Regions from separate parts of the Vibrio sp. PNB23_22_6 genome, predicted to be linked through region 1. Evidence: predicted binding sites of a transcription regulator. Region 1 holds the regulator's gene; the other holds the start of a gene.
The links. Region 1 encodes CRP, which controls carbon source genes, mostly activating them, when cyclic AMP is high. Its sites were predicted from a motif close to TGTGANNNNNNTCACA; they were not measured.
Positions count from the first base shown of each region.

Region 1 (10,068 bases):
CAGGAACGCGTTGAACTAGTGCGTCGTCATGCTCGCCGTATGCGTCTTCAGGAGTTACTGTTGCAGTGAACTTGTCGCCTGCTACTTTGCCTTCTAGTTCGTTCTCAAGACCTGTGATCAGGTTGTTGTGACCGTGAAGGTAATCAAGAGGCGCGTCAACCGTTGACTCATCGACAACTACACCTTCTTCAAGCATTACTTTGTACGCAAGGCTTACGACTACGTTCTTTTCAATTTTCATACTAACTCCAGAGAGATTAAACGACTTAACCAGCTCAGGTTAAGTAAACATGGATGACGATATTATGGGGATCAATCAGCGAACTTCAATTACTCAGGCTTAAAAATACCGATCATTTCCTGTTCAGAGTGTTTATTTTTCTCTACAGATTGTGGTTTACGTTGCTCAGTAAAATCACAATCTACACACTCGACCAATTCAATATTGTGCTCAATCCACCAGCGCAATGTATCTTGCTGGCTGCACTGCGGACAACTTGCTCCCGCAATAAAACGCTTTTTCGCTTTCACTTTCTATCCTTATTTCAGAGTGTTAGCCATGAGTACTACTTCCAATGATTGGGAGACTGATGATCGCTTTCCATTTCACGACCAAAAATTTCTTCTAATTCTTTACGTGCTTCTTTCGACCTTTGCGCCAATTCCTTATCCTCATTGTGCTGAGGTAATAAGTCCTTGAGCATAGCATTATCGAGTTTACGAAAATGTGCCTCTGCTCGCTTTGCCTGATAAGGATGCATCCCAAGCTCGACAAGTGCCTGACGGCCTAGATCTAATGCGCCTAAAAACATTTCACGTGAGTAATTTTCCACGCCATGGCTCATCAACTGATACGCTTCTACACGACTACGCGCCCGCGCCAGAAGTTTAAGGTTGGGAAAATGGTCTCGACAAATATCAACAATCGCCATCACTTCATCCGGTGAGTCAGTACAAATCACCAACGCTTCTGCTTTATCGGCTCCGGCTGCACGCAGTAGATCAATATGTGTCGCGTCACCATAAAACACTTTGTAGCCGTACTTTCTCAGTAGATGAATCTGACTCGCATCACTTTCCAAAACCGTTACTTTAATCTTATTGGCATACATCAATCGACCAACAATCTGACCAAAGCGACCAAAACCAGCAATGATGACACGCGGACGACGATCCACGACTCCACTTTGTACACTTTGCTCTTCTTCTTGATTGAGCGTGTGCGCAAACCATCGCTTCTGCCCCATCAACAACAATGGCGTTGTCACCATCGACAAACTCACCACCACCAACAAAAACGCCACCTGTTCTTTGGTCAAAATGCCTTCTTGGCTCGCCGCTGTAAAAATGACGAAAGCAAATTCCCCACCCTGACTCAATATGGCCGACATACGACTGCGGGCTTTAGCGCGAATCCGAGCCATGCGTGACAAGAGGTAGAGCACCAATCCTTTGACCATCACCAAAGCCACCACCGCACTTAAAATAGCGATCGGTTGCAAAGCCAGTAAGCCTAAGTTGACCGCCATACCGACGGCAATAAAGAACAACCCAAGTAACAAACCTTTGAACGGTTCAATCGCGATTTCCAATTCGTGGCGATATTCACTCTCGGCAAGCAGTACACCCGCCAAAAAAGTACCTAGCGCCATCGACAAGCCCAGTTTTTGCATCGTGACTGAAATACCCAGCACCACTAACAACGCCGCTACCGTAAACAGTTCCCGCACACCGCTCATGACCACAAAACGGAATAAAGGGCGCAGTAAAAAGTGGCCGCCAACCAACAAGCCAATTACACTGCCAATCACCCAAAAGGCGTCTAACCAGTCGCCACTCGATTGCCCACCAGAAAGCAACGGTAACATCGCCAACATAGGGATCACCGCAATGTCTTGAAATAACAACACCGCAAAGCCAGACTGACCGGTTTCAGTGCCCGTCAGACCTTGTTCTTGAATCACGCGAAGCGCAATTGCGGTAGAAGAGAGCGCCAATCCCATTCCAATCACTACGCTGACTTGTATACTTACTCCAAATAGACTGACAAGACTGGCGATCACCCCTGACGTAACAATGACTTGGGCTCCACCTAGCCCTAAAATCGGTCCGCGCATTTGCCAGAGTTTCTTCGGATTAAGCTCTAATCCAATTAAGAACAACAGCAAGACCACACCCAACTCGGCGAAATGCAAAATAGCATCCACATCGCGAATTAAACCAAACCCCCAAGGCCCGATCATGACTCCCGCAATAAGGTAACCAAGTACCGACCCTAGCCCTAAACGCTGGGCAATAGGTACGGCAATCACTGCTGCCGATAGGAAGATCACGCTGCTTTGTAAAAACTCACTGGTCATCGCCATGCGCACCTCCTTGTGAGCCGATAAACGCTTGCAACGGATTCATCAACCATTGGCGGTATTGCTCTGCATGTTGGTAGCGTTCAATATCGGATACATTGCGCGACCAATAAAGCACCATTGGTTCCATCCAGTGCATCTGACATAACGCGGCAGTTAACTCAAAAGGCTGTAATATCTGTGCCAACGGGTATTTGTTGTACCCCAGAGAACTGAAAGCCTCTTCTTTACCTCCTGTGGTGATGACACTGCGCCAGTATTTCCCCTCAAGTGCGCAGCCATCACCAAATGCGAACCCTTTACCCAATACACGATCCAACCATTCTTTCAATAATGCAGGGCAGGAGTACATATAGAGTGGATGATGGAAAACGATCACATCATGCTCCATCAACAAGGTGTGTTCGTAATTCACATCAATAAAAAAATCAGGATATGCAGCATAAATATCGTGCACCGTAACATGACCAAGTGATTGAATTTTTTTTATCATCACTTGATTGGCTATGGAATTTTGTGGCTCCGGATGAGCGTAAATCACCAGAACCTTTGGTTGTGATGATTTCGGTGTCGATGGTTCAGCAGCCAAATAGTCGTCCTTGCATTGAATTATTAGGGAAAATAATCGTTATCAGTTTGTTATACTTTTTTGTCCTGCACAATGCAATTCATGACCAATAATCGACATTTCTGCCCAATACCCCTACTATTCACCGCGAGACCAATGACTAAGATGCGCTCACCGCGCGAAACGAAGTAGAACTCTATGATTACCTTCTCTGATATCCAGTTACTGCGTGGCGGCAAACCATTGCTTGAGCAAGCCTCTGCGACCATACAACCAGGCGATAAAGTTGGCCTCGTGGGCAAAAATGGCTGCGGTAAATCCACACTATTTGCCTTGCTAAAAGGTGAATTGTCGATCGATGCAGGCTCGTTCAGCCAACCGCAACATTGGGAGTTGGCTTGGGTTGCACAGGAAACCCCTGCGCTTGAACGCAGTGCGTTGGAGTACGTCATTGATGGTGACCGTGAATATCGTGGCCTAGAAGCGCAGCTGCAAAAGGCCGAAGAGGCCGATAACGGCACATTGGTTGCTGAAATCCACGGTAAGATTGAAACCATCGGTGGTTACAGTATTCGTGCGCGAGCCGCTGAACTTCTCGATGGTTTGGGTTTTAGCCAAGCGCAAATGAGTTGGAACTTAACCCAGTTCTCTGGGGGGTGGCGCATGCGCCTGAACTTGGCTCAAGCGCTGTTATGTCGCTCTGATCTATTGCTTCTCGATGAACCAACCAACCACTTAGACTTGGATGCGGTAATGTGGCTAGAACGCTGGCTGCAAAATTACCCGGGCACGCTGCTCTTGATCTCACACGACCGTGATTTTTTAGACCCTATCGTGGGTCGTATTATTCACATTGAAAACCAACAAATGAATGAGTACACCGGTAACTACTCTTCATTTGAAAACCAACGTGCACAAAAAATGATTCTGCAACAAGCCATGTTTGAGAAGCAGCAGAAGCAGATGTCACACATGCAAAGCTATATTGATCGCTTCCGCTATAAAGCATCAAAAGCACGTCAAGCACAGAGTCGTATCAAAGCCTTAGAGCGCATGGAAAAAGTGTTGCCAGCGCAGTTCGATAACCCATTTAACTTTGAATTCCGTGAGCCAGCTGCCCTGCCGAACCCAATAATGATGATGGACGAGGTCTCCGCAGGTTACGGCGATAACCTGATCTTAGAGAAGATTCGCTTGAACCTTGTTCCTGGCAGTCGCATCGGCCTACTTGGCCGCAATGGTGCGGGTAAATCAACCCTAATCAAACTGCTTTCTGGCGAATTAAAGACACAAGGTGGCGATCTGACTTATTCACAAGGCGTGAAGATTGGTTACTTTGCTCAGCATCAGTTAGAAACGCTGCACCCAGAAGAAACGCCGCTGCAACACATGATGCAGATTGCACCTGATAAAAATGAACTGGAGCTACGTAACTATTTGGGTAGCTTTGGGTTCCAAGGTGATAAAGCACTAGAGAAAGTGGCCCCCTTCTCTGGCGGTGAAAAAGCCCGTTTAGTACTGGCGTTGATCGTGTGGCAAAAACCAAACCTATTACTACTCGACGAACCAACCAACCACTTAGATCTGGACATGCGCCAAGCTCTGACCATGGCGCTACAAACCTTTGAAGGTGCCATGGTGATCGTTTCGCATGACCGCTACTTATTACGCGCGACCACCGATGATCTTTACCTTGTCCACGATCGCCAAGTCGCCCCTTTCGATGGTGACCTGAACGATTACTACAAGTGGCTGACAGAACAGCAGAAAGCTGAGCGTAAAGAAGCGCAAGCAGCACAACCTGCGAAAGACAACGTGAATAGCGCTGCGGCGAAAAAAGAGCAAAAGCGACGCGACGCTGAGTTTCGTAAACAAACAGCGCCAATTCGCAAAACGCTGACACAGTTAGAAAATAAAATGGATAAGTTAGGCGAAGCTCTGGCAAACGCAGAAGAGCAATTGGCAGATAACTCTCTGTATGAAGCCGAAAATAAGGCTAAACTTAACCAAGTGTTAGCACTTCAAGCCTCGAGCAAAGCCGAACTTGAAGAAGCCGAGATGGAATGGATGACTGCTCAAGAAACACTAGAGCAGATGGAGCTAGAGTTTAATCAATGACAACCAAGCACGCAGAATACACACTAACCCTAGAACACCTTTGGCACTTCAGTCTGCAATTTTATGGTGTGCGAGAAGTGAAAGAAGCGTGCTTGTCATTGCAAAACAACTATCACGGTAATGTGAATCTACTGCTGCTGCTCAGATGGCTCGATGAGCAGCAGGTCATCTTCCTGGAGCAAGATTGGCCGCAAGTGCAAAACTGCCTAGGCCGCAGCGAAGCCATGCTCCACTCTTTTCGCGAACTACGTCGCCACCTTAAGTCTCAAGTTAACGATGCCCTGTACCGCGAAGCCCTACAGTTCGAACTGCAACTCGAAAAACAGCAACAATCGGATCTGGTTGATTGCATTAACTCTCTAAAACTCATCAAAAATGACGGTGAACCACTGACTCAAAGATACTGTCGTCAGCTTGGCGGTGAGCACCTCCAACATGCGTTCTCAGCTCCAGTACCGAACATTCAGCATCCATAACTCAGTAAAATATCTATACTAAAGCTATAAAGGATTATATTAATAAGTCTTTCAGCAAACTCTGAAAGTACACGGAAGAGCAGTTAGGTATGACACAATTTTTTGCAGCCGCCGGGATCAAGAACCCGCACCTCCAAACCCTGTTACCACGATTTATTCGTAAAAAAGCACTGTTTACGCCTGTTTGGCAAACCTTAGATACCCCTGATGGGGATTTTCTGGATTTAGCTTGGTCTGAAGCAAACCATCATGCCAATAACAAACCCATCTTCGTCCTCTTTCATGGTCTTGAGGGCTGCTTTTACAGTCCTTACGCCAATGGCTTGATGCATGCTTTCTCACAGTCCGGATGGCTATCGGTGATGATGCACTTTCGCGGTTGCAGCGGCAAACCGAACAAGAAAGCCCGAGCCTATCACTCTGGTGAGGTCACTGACGCGCGTCACTTCCTCGAGTATCTTAATCAACGGTTTCCTAATAACCCTAAAGTCGCGGTCGGTATCTCTCTTGGTGGCAATATGTTAGCAAACTACTTGGCGCAGTATAAAGACGACCCTATTTTGAGTGCCGCGGCCATTGTGTCTGCGCCACTGGACTTGGCTGCGTGCGCCAATCGTATTGAGCAAGGCTTCTCTAAGGTCTACAAACGCTACTTGCTTTCATCACTTAAGCGTAATGCGCTGCAAAAGCACGACTTGATCCATGGAGAACTGGCCCTCTCTTATCGTTCGATCAAACGCGTGACTCGCTTATATGAGTTTGATGATCTGATCACCGCACCATTACATGGGTTCAGAGACGCACAGGACTACTATGAGCAATGTTCGGGATTAAGCAAGCTTCAGCAGATCGCTTTACCGACACTGATCATTCATGCCAAAGACGATCCGTTCATGACCGATGCGGTGATCCCTAAGTTTGTTCTGCCCGATAACATTGATTACCGCCTGTATGAGCACGGTGGTCACGTAGGCTTTCTCACTGGCACAGCATTAAAACCTAAATTCTGGCTTGAAGAAGTGCTGCCCGCCTATTATGAGAGTATCGCGGCGAATCATCTTTCTTCTGTATCCGCACAGCAAACTCTGTAAACTAACCATTCGTCATAAACGTTTGAGGTATTTATGATCATTCCTTGGCAAGACATTGCGCCAGAAACGCTAGAAAACTTGATCCGTGAGTTTGTGCTACGAGAAGGCACTGACTACGGCACGGTAGAAATTTCCCTGCAAGACAAAATCGATCAAGTTAAATCACAGCTGGAGAAAGGAGAGGCGGTCATCGTGTTTTCTGAACTGCATGAAACCGTTGATATTCAGTTAAAACAAAAATTTTAATTGCCGCACATTTTACCGTATTTCACTCCATGACAAGCGCTTGTTACATGCTATAGTGGATTATCAACCGTGCAGCGCCACTTCGCTGCACATTGCCAACGAATAATGGACTTGTTTACCTAAGATTCAGCTGGGTAAGTAATTTTTCGACAAGGTTTGTCATGTCAGCGAAACACCCAATCATTGCAGTTACTGGTTCATCCGGTGCCGGTACTACGACCACATCTGAAGCCTTCCGTAAGATGTTCAATATGATGAACGTCAAGCCCGCATGGGTTGAGGGGGACAGCTTCCACCGCTTTACTCGCCCAGAGATGGATGTAGAAATTCGTAAAGCGCGTGATCAAGGCAGACACATCAGTTACTTTGGCCCTCAAGCTAATAACTTCCCTGGACTGGAAGCCTTTTTCCGTCAATTTGGCCAGGATGGCACTGGTAGTGTACGCCGCTATCTGCACACCTTTGATGAAGCCGTACCTTATAACCAAATGCCAGGCACCTTTACCCCGTGGCAAGGTTTACCTGAAAACAGTGACGTGCTGTTCTATGAAGGATTACACGGCGGCGTGGTCGATGGTGATGTCGATGTGGCTCAGCATGTTGATTTTCTGATTGGCATGGTGCCGATCGTGAACTTAGAGTGGATTCAAAAGTTCGTACGCGATACGCGCGACCGAGGTCACTCTCGTGAAGCCGTGATGGATTCAATCGTGCGCTCAATGGACGACTATCTTAACTACATTACACCACAGTTTTCTCGTACCCACATCAACTTTCAACGTGTCCCGACCGTGGATACGTCAAACCCACTTAACGCCAAAGGCATACCAAGTCTGGATGAAAGCTTTGTTGTTATTCGCCTTCGTGGCATTAAAAATGTCGATTTTCCTTATCTACTCGCTATGATTGACGGCTCATTTATGTCACGCCACAACACCATTGTCGTGCCCGGCGGTAAGATGAGCTTTGCCATGGAGCTCATCGTCAGGCCGATTCTGCAACAGCTCATCGAAACGGGTAAAATTGGTTAAAAACCTCGCGAATAAAGTGTTTACTTTTCATACCGTGATCATGTGCACATTTTTGCTTACAAAATCTCCACCATGGCACGATTAAAATCAAGAAATCGTTTTCGAAAAAGGATACTATTTCTAACCGAAACACAAGAGAGCTTGCAGTATAGAAAAGTATTCTTATTCTAGTAAGCTAATTCGGGCTTAGCTAAAATACGGATAGCGCAAGCGTACCCTGCAGAGGAAGTGATATATTATGGTTCTAGGTAAACCTCAAACCGACCCAACACTAGAGTGGTTTCTTTCACACTGTCATATTCATAAATACCCTTCTAAGAGCACGCTAATTCACGCGGGTGAGAAAGCTGAAACGTTGTACTACATCGTTAAAGGTTCTGTTGCGGTTCTTATCAAAGACGAAGAAGGTAAGGAGATGATCCTTTCTTACCTAAACCAAGGTGACTTCATTGGTGAACTAGGTCTATTCGAAGAAGACCAAGAGCGTACCGCATGGGTTCGTGCGAAATCTCCTTGTGAAGTGGCTGAAATTTCGTTCAAGAAATTCCGTCAACTTATTCAAGTAAACCCTGACATCCTAATGCGCCTTTCTGCGCAAATGGCTCGTCGCCTTCAAGTTACTAGCCAGAAAGTGGGTGACCTAGCGTTCCTAGACGTAACTGGTCGTATCGCTCAGACTCTTCTGAACCTTGCTAAGCAGCCAGATGCAATGACGCACCCAGACGGAATGCAAATCAAGATCACTCGTCAAGAAATCGGTCAAATCGTTGGCTGTTCTCGTGAGACAGTAGGCCGAATCTTGAAGATGCTAGAAGAGCAGAACCTAATTTCTGCACACGGCAAAACTATCGTTGTTTACGGGACTCGTTAATTCCGATTAACGTTTAAAAAATTCAAAGCCACCAATAGAAACATTGGTGGCTTTTTTGTTTTAGAAAAACACTGGATTAGCGCCCTCTATTTTTTTCCGTTTGTGCTCTCAAAGATCTTATCTGCCGATGCGGCAACAAATCCTGAGTACAAGTCACCGTTATCCATTGCGTAGCGCTTAGCAAACTCGTAAAAGCCTCCAGGAATCACTTCAACACCTTCCGTAAAGGCCACTGGCACTTTATCGGCCATGGTCGAAGATTGCTCTAGCAACACCTGTGGCGTACCTTTTACTTCGCCGCCGTTTTCGTTGATGGTGAAGCCTGCTGTGCGTAGGTGGTCGTTTACTTGCTTCACTTCTTGGTGTTGGTTAAGTTGGTTTACGCTCACGGTAAAGTGATTTGCGCCGTAACCATGTGCAGCAAGCCAAGAGGCATACTCACTCTCGTTCGCCAACGTTTGGAAATCAGCGTAACTAATCTCCCACAAACGTCCACCATACAAGAAGCCGCTGCCAATCAGCTTTGAAGCATCAACCTGCTCGACCAGTTTATGAACGATGTCTTGCAGCTCTGGCGAACATTCATCGACCTTCAACTCACTGATAAACACTTTTGGTTGCTTTGGATCTGGGTGCTCAAAGTGTTTTGCCACCAGTTTTTTGCTTTCAAATACGTAGTCACCACAGGCTTTATAACCCACTGTCAAAAATGGTTTCGCCAACGTTTCAATACCGAGGGGAGCGACATTAAACGTACGTAGCGCAATATGGTCATTAATCAAAGGCTCATCTTCTTGTAGAAGTTGATGGACTTTAGCAGCAGAAGGGCAAAGACGTTGAATGTAGTCTTGCCATAGCGATTCAAATAACACATCGGGCGTCATAACGACTCCTTGTTATGAAATGTAGAGTTAGAGATAAGAGGAAGTTGACCGCTCGTTCACAGCCCCAAGGCTGTCCAGAATCACGAACACGCGGTCATCAACCTGTGACGGTATGTGAGGCATAAATGCCAGTCAGTCAACACGCGTTGGGGAGTCTTGAGCTCGCCTTTGGCGTTTGCCAGCGCGCTTTACCGGAATCCTAACTTGGTAAATAGCTCTGGCAGATAGAAGCGGTGATACTTTGTTACCGCTTCGTATTTCTCGATTACAGGCTGACACCTGGGCTCAATGTTGCAGGCAAGACCGTCTCGCGACCTTCCACTGATGCCATTGGGTACGCACAGTAGTCTGCTGCGTAGTAAGCACTTGGGCGTAGGTTACCTGACGCCCCCGGACCACCAAACGGTGCATCACCACTGG
Region 1 covers NZ_JBNFXP010000030.1:9,134-19,201, forward strand. Annotated here, with positions in the region: gene slyD (peptidylprolyl isomerase) at 1-241, opposite strand, end outside; gene ACVA54_RS17675 (YheV family putative zinc ribbon protein) at 331-531, opposite strand; gene kefB (glutathione-regulated potassium-efflux system protein KefB) at 567-2,366, opposite strand; gene kefG (glutathione-regulated potassium-efflux system ancillary protein KefG) at 2,350-2,952, opposite strand; gene ACVA54_RS17690 (ABC transporter ATP-binding protein) at 3,130-5,049, shown strand; gene ACVA54_RS17695 (TIGR02444 family protein) at 5,046-5,525, shown strand; gene ACVA54_RS17700 (hydrolase) at 5,615-6,616, shown strand; gene ACVA54_RS17705 (YheU family protein) at 6,650-6,862, shown strand; gene ACVA54_RS17710 (phosphoribulokinase) at 7,024-7,893, shown strand; gene crp (cAMP-activated global transcriptional regulator CRP) at 8,132-8,764, shown strand; gene ACVA54_RS17720 (DUF1338 domain-containing protein) at 8,851-9,648, opposite strand; gene astD (succinylglutamate-semialdehyde dehydrogenase) at 9,914-10,068, opposite strand, start outside.

Region 2 (4,945 bases), on a different contig from region 1:
TTCTTGAGTTTCAGTGCCGTATTGTAGGCGCTGTGAGCTTCTCCAATTGAAGAGAGAAATTCTCGAATTTGAGGGAGATAATGACGCAATGAGAATTGTCCATACTGGCAGGTCTCTAGAATATTGGAAATGCAGTTTTTCGCTTCCGCAATACGAGAGCGAATGAACTTGTCCGCACGCATTCGATTCATTGGGTCAGCAAAGATATGCTCGTTGGTCAGCAACATTCGGCTTTCAACATAGGCTAACGCGTCTTGCCACGAATCATCACGCTTAGCGATCAGTTGATACACACCCGGTTTACTGGTTTTCTTACATTCAAGCAGCGCGTCCGTCATACCACTGTAGGCGGACACGACAAAGATGCGGTTATATGGATTTTGAGGACGTAAAAGAATGTTATCAAGCACAGCATCAAACGCTGTCATTGATGTACCGCCGATTTTTTCTACGGTAAAAGTCATGAGAGGGCCTTAATGATTGGTCATTTTAAAGAGGGGAAATGGGGTGAAGACTCACCCCAATTGAGGGAAATTAATCGACCAATGGGTAAACCCCATTTTCGTCGTGAACTTCAGCGCCGGTGATCGGCGGATTGAATACACAAGCCATCACCATTTCTTTGTTTTTATACGCACGAAGATAATGTTCGTCGTGCTTATCAAGAATGTACAACGTGCCTGGTTTGATCGGGTAAGTCTTCCCACCGATCACTTCAATCTCTCCTTCCCCACTCATACAGAATACCGACTCAAGATGGTTTTGGTAATGGATGTGGGTCTCTGTATCTTGATAAATTGTGGTGATATGGAACGAAAAGCCCATATTGTCATCTTTCAATAACATGCGAACACTTTCCCAGTTGTCCGATACCACGCGTCTTTCACTATTGCGACACTCGTCGAGTGTTCTAACGATCATTGTTCTTTCCTTGTTACGATGCTTGTTTGAAGTGTTTCGCTGCGATGGTTTCTACCGCACCTGCAAAAATGTCTAAACCTTGAGTTAGATCTGACTCGCTAATCGTCAATGGGCAGAAGAATTTGACCACTTCGTCATTCGGGCCGGCTGTCTCAATGACCATACCGTTATCAAAGCAGGCTTTTGCAATGTCTCCTGAAAGTTGACCATTTTGACATTCAATACCGATCATCATGCCGCGTCCTTTACGTTGAACAAACATTTCCGGGAAACGTTTTATGCTGCGTTGAATCACTTCATCTATCTTTTCTGAACAGCGCTTAATGTGAGTTTCAAAATCGCCATTAGACCAATACGTCTCAAGTGCTTTCGTCGCCGTTACAAATGCGTGGTTGTTGCCACGGAATGTGCCGTTATGTTCGCCTGGCTTCCATTGATCGAGTTCTGGCCTTAGTAAAACAATGGCCATTGGCAGACCATAACCACTAATCGATTTTGACAAGGTAACGATGTCTGGTTTAATGCCAGATGGCTCGAAGCTAAAGAAAGTACCCGTGCGACCACAACCTGCTTGAATATCGTCAACGATAAGCAGAATGTCATTTGATTTACAGATTTGAGCCAGTCGCTGCAGCCATTCGTTGGACGCAACGTTTAAGCCACCTTCCCCTTGCACGGTTTCAATTAACACTGCCGCTGGTTTATCCATACCCGCAGAATTGTCGTTGAGCATGGTTTCAAATAATGCGAGACCGTCTACTCCTGCATAGCCTTCAAAAGGAATACGCGTCACATTATTCAACGTTGACCCCGCCCCTTGGCGGTGGTGCTGGTTACCTGTTGCGGCCAATGCCCCGGCAGTACAACCGTGGAAACCGTTGGTAAATGCAACGATTGTGCTTCTACCTTTTACTTTCTTTGCCAGTTTTAGTGCCGCTTCAACCGCGTTTGTTCCGGTTGGACCTGTAAATTGAACCTTATAATCGAATGATCGTGGTTTCAGAATAAAGCGATCCAACGCTTCTAAAAATGACGCCTTAGCCTCTGAATGCATATCCAAGCCATGAGTTATGCCATCCATTTCGATGTACTCAAGCAGAGACTGTTTAAGAACTGGGTTATTGTGACCGTAATTTAGAGATCCCGCTCCAGCAAGGAAATCTAAGTATCGCTCGCCTTGTTCTGTTTCCAGCCAACTCCCTTTTGCTTTACGAAATACGACTGGAAAACTATTCGAGTATGAACGTACGTTGGATTCCTGCTTTTTGAAAATATCCATGATGAGACCGTTTATTTGATTCCTAATGAGTGAAGGTTATTTGAGGGGTATGCGATACAGGTACTCTGTATCATGCTTGCCTTTGAAGTGCTCTTTTTCATCCAGAAAAGTGGTCACTTCACCAAAATGGCCATTTTGCGCATCAAGCTTTTTGAACAATGCCCATGACGCGTCATTTTCTTCTGTGATCGTCGTTTCGATGGCGTTAATCTTCGCCAATTCATCTCGCTTTAGAAGGCTATCAAGCATAGTAAATGCTAAACCTTTTCCACGTGCCCAAGGCGAGACGGCAACCTGCCAGACAAAGAGAACATCAGGCTCGCTTGGTTTTTGATAACCAGAAATAAAGCCTGCTACGTTGCCTTTGTGTTCCACCAAAATACAGGTTTTGCTGAAATGCGTAGTCTGGAGAAAGTTGCAGTAAGAAGAGTTCATGTCGAGTGGTGGACAGTCTGCGATCAAACTGTAAATGTCATCACCATCCGTTGCTTGTGGTTCACGAAAAATCCATTTTTGACTTGGGTCTTCTCCAATTTCTGGATAAATCACCCAAGGTGCTGACGTGATCATGTGTAGATACATATCCTTCGTGCTCTAATTAATTCCTTTATATTATGGGCATCACTCTGGGGGTAAAATCAAACAAACCTCCAATCAATCTTTATTAATGCGACACCAGTCACAATAGAAAAAGTATATGGTGAAAGAAAAAATAATTTGAGGTCTAATGTATTTATAGTGCGATGCAAAACATTTCGTAAATGAGTACAGAGATGACACAACTAAAGTGGGACTGACGGAACAAACAATCAAAAAAAAACGGCATGCCTAGGCATGCCGTTTTTTATATTTAAGGTGAAGAGATTAAGCTTTTGCTTTCTTCATTGATTTCGCTTTTGGACGAGGCTCATCCATCAAGCCTTTTATCAATGACACTGTAGCGACAAGCAACACAATCGTAAATGGTAGACCGGTTGTCACCGCCATTGCCTGAGCAGCCGCTAAACCACCACCTAGCATCAGAGCGATAGCAACCAAACCTTCAAACGTACACCAGAATACACGTTGCGGTGTAGGCGCATCGACTTTACCACCAGCAGCAATGGTATCGATAACCAACGAACCAGAGTCAGCCGAAGTGATGAAGAACACCACAACTAGGATGATACCAACGACAGACGTAATTTCAGCCATCGGCATCACATCTAGCATCGCAAACAGTTTAAGTGGCAGTTCTGCATCAAATACCGCTTGGTAACCATCGTTAACGTATTGGCTAATCGCCGTGCCACCGAACGCCGTCATCCAAAGCACACACACGGTTGATGGGATCAGGATAACACACACGATGAACTCACGAACTGAACGACCACGAGATACGCGCGCAATGAACATACCTACGAATGGTGACCATGAGATCCACCAAGCCCAGTAGAACGCAGTCCAACCTTGTGAATAGTTCACATCTTCACGACCAAATGGCATCGATAGTGCTGGGATATTTGTAAGGTATGCGCCAATGTTCTCAAAGAAACCAGTCATGATTGCCATTGTTGGACCAACGATGATCACGAACAATAGCAGCAGTGCGGCAAGACCCATGTTGATTTCAGATAGACGCTTAACACCACTATCCAAACCCGCAACCACTGAAAGCAATGCAAGAGCTGTGATAACCACAATCAGAACAACCTGAGTAGTATTGTTCACTGGGATATCGAACAAGAAGTTCAGACCCGTAGCGGCTTGAGAAGCACCGTAACCAAGAGACGTCGCCAGACCAAATACTGTCGCGATAACGGCCAAAATATCGATCACATGACCAACCCAACCCCAAACGCGCTCACCGAAAAGTGGGTAAAAAATAGAACGCATCGTTAGAGGCAGGCCTTTGTTGAACGAGAAAATCGCCAAACCTAGAGCCAATAGCGCATAGATTGACCAAGGGTGAAGAGCCCAGTGGTAAATCGTTGCAGCCATGCCCAGTGCAGAAGCCGCTTCTGTGTTGCCTTGCGCTGCGCCTAGTGGAGCCCAGTCAGTACGAATGCCATTTTCTACGTTCACACCGCCAAGTGCAGCACTGAAGTGAGACATTGGCTCAGACACACCAAAGAATACCAGACCAATACCCATGCCCGCTGCGAATAGCATCGCTAACCAACCTGCATAAGTGTAATCCGGCGTTGCTTCAGTACCACCGATTCGCACGCGGCCAAGTGGCGTCACGATCAATAGTAAACAAACCACAACGAAGATGTTACCAGCCGAAAGGAAAAACCAATCAAGGTTAGAAACAAGCCAGTTACGCAGTCCAGAGAAGAACGGTTCTACTTGTTGTCTGAAAGTGAGGGTTAGCACTACGAACAGGATGATCGACATACCTGAAATAGCAAATACACGGTTATGGATATCGAGACCAAATGGGCCTACTTTTAACGCTACATTGTCCTGACCGATTTGATAGTCAGTGTCAATCGCGTTTACTTTACCATCGGGGCGTTGAATGCCACCGTTATTGTCGGTGCTCACGATTTATCTCCTTAAAATACGTGACCAAATAAAAATCGAGTGTAGGAATTGGAGTGATGGCTTTCTTGCGTCACTTACTGCAAAGCTTATGTGCGAGTCTTGAGTCGCTTTTTAGGTAGGTTGCTCTACTTTGTAATTTTAACGTTAAACGCCCCAATAATGCATTGCATTTTACTATCAGGGCGACAAATAGTTTTTATTGCCAAATTGAAGATA
Region 2 covers NZ_JBNFXP010000005.1:216,672-221,616, reverse strand. Annotated here, with positions in the region: gene ACVA54_RS06605 (aspartate kinase) at 1-464, opposite strand, end outside; gene ACVA54_RS06600 (ectoine synthase) at 535-921, opposite strand; gene ectB (diaminobutyrate--2-oxoglutarate transaminase) at 935-2,200, opposite strand; gene ectA (diaminobutyrate acetyltransferase) at 2,237-2,770, opposite strand; gene ACVA54_RS06585 (BCCT family transporter) at 3,065-4,729, opposite strand; gene ACVA54_RS06580 (3'-5' exonuclease) at 4,926-4,945, opposite strand, start outside.
Region 2: a site for CRP is predicted at 2,869-2,884, ahead of ectA (diaminobutyrate acetyltransferase). Genes of this name have one in related genera too.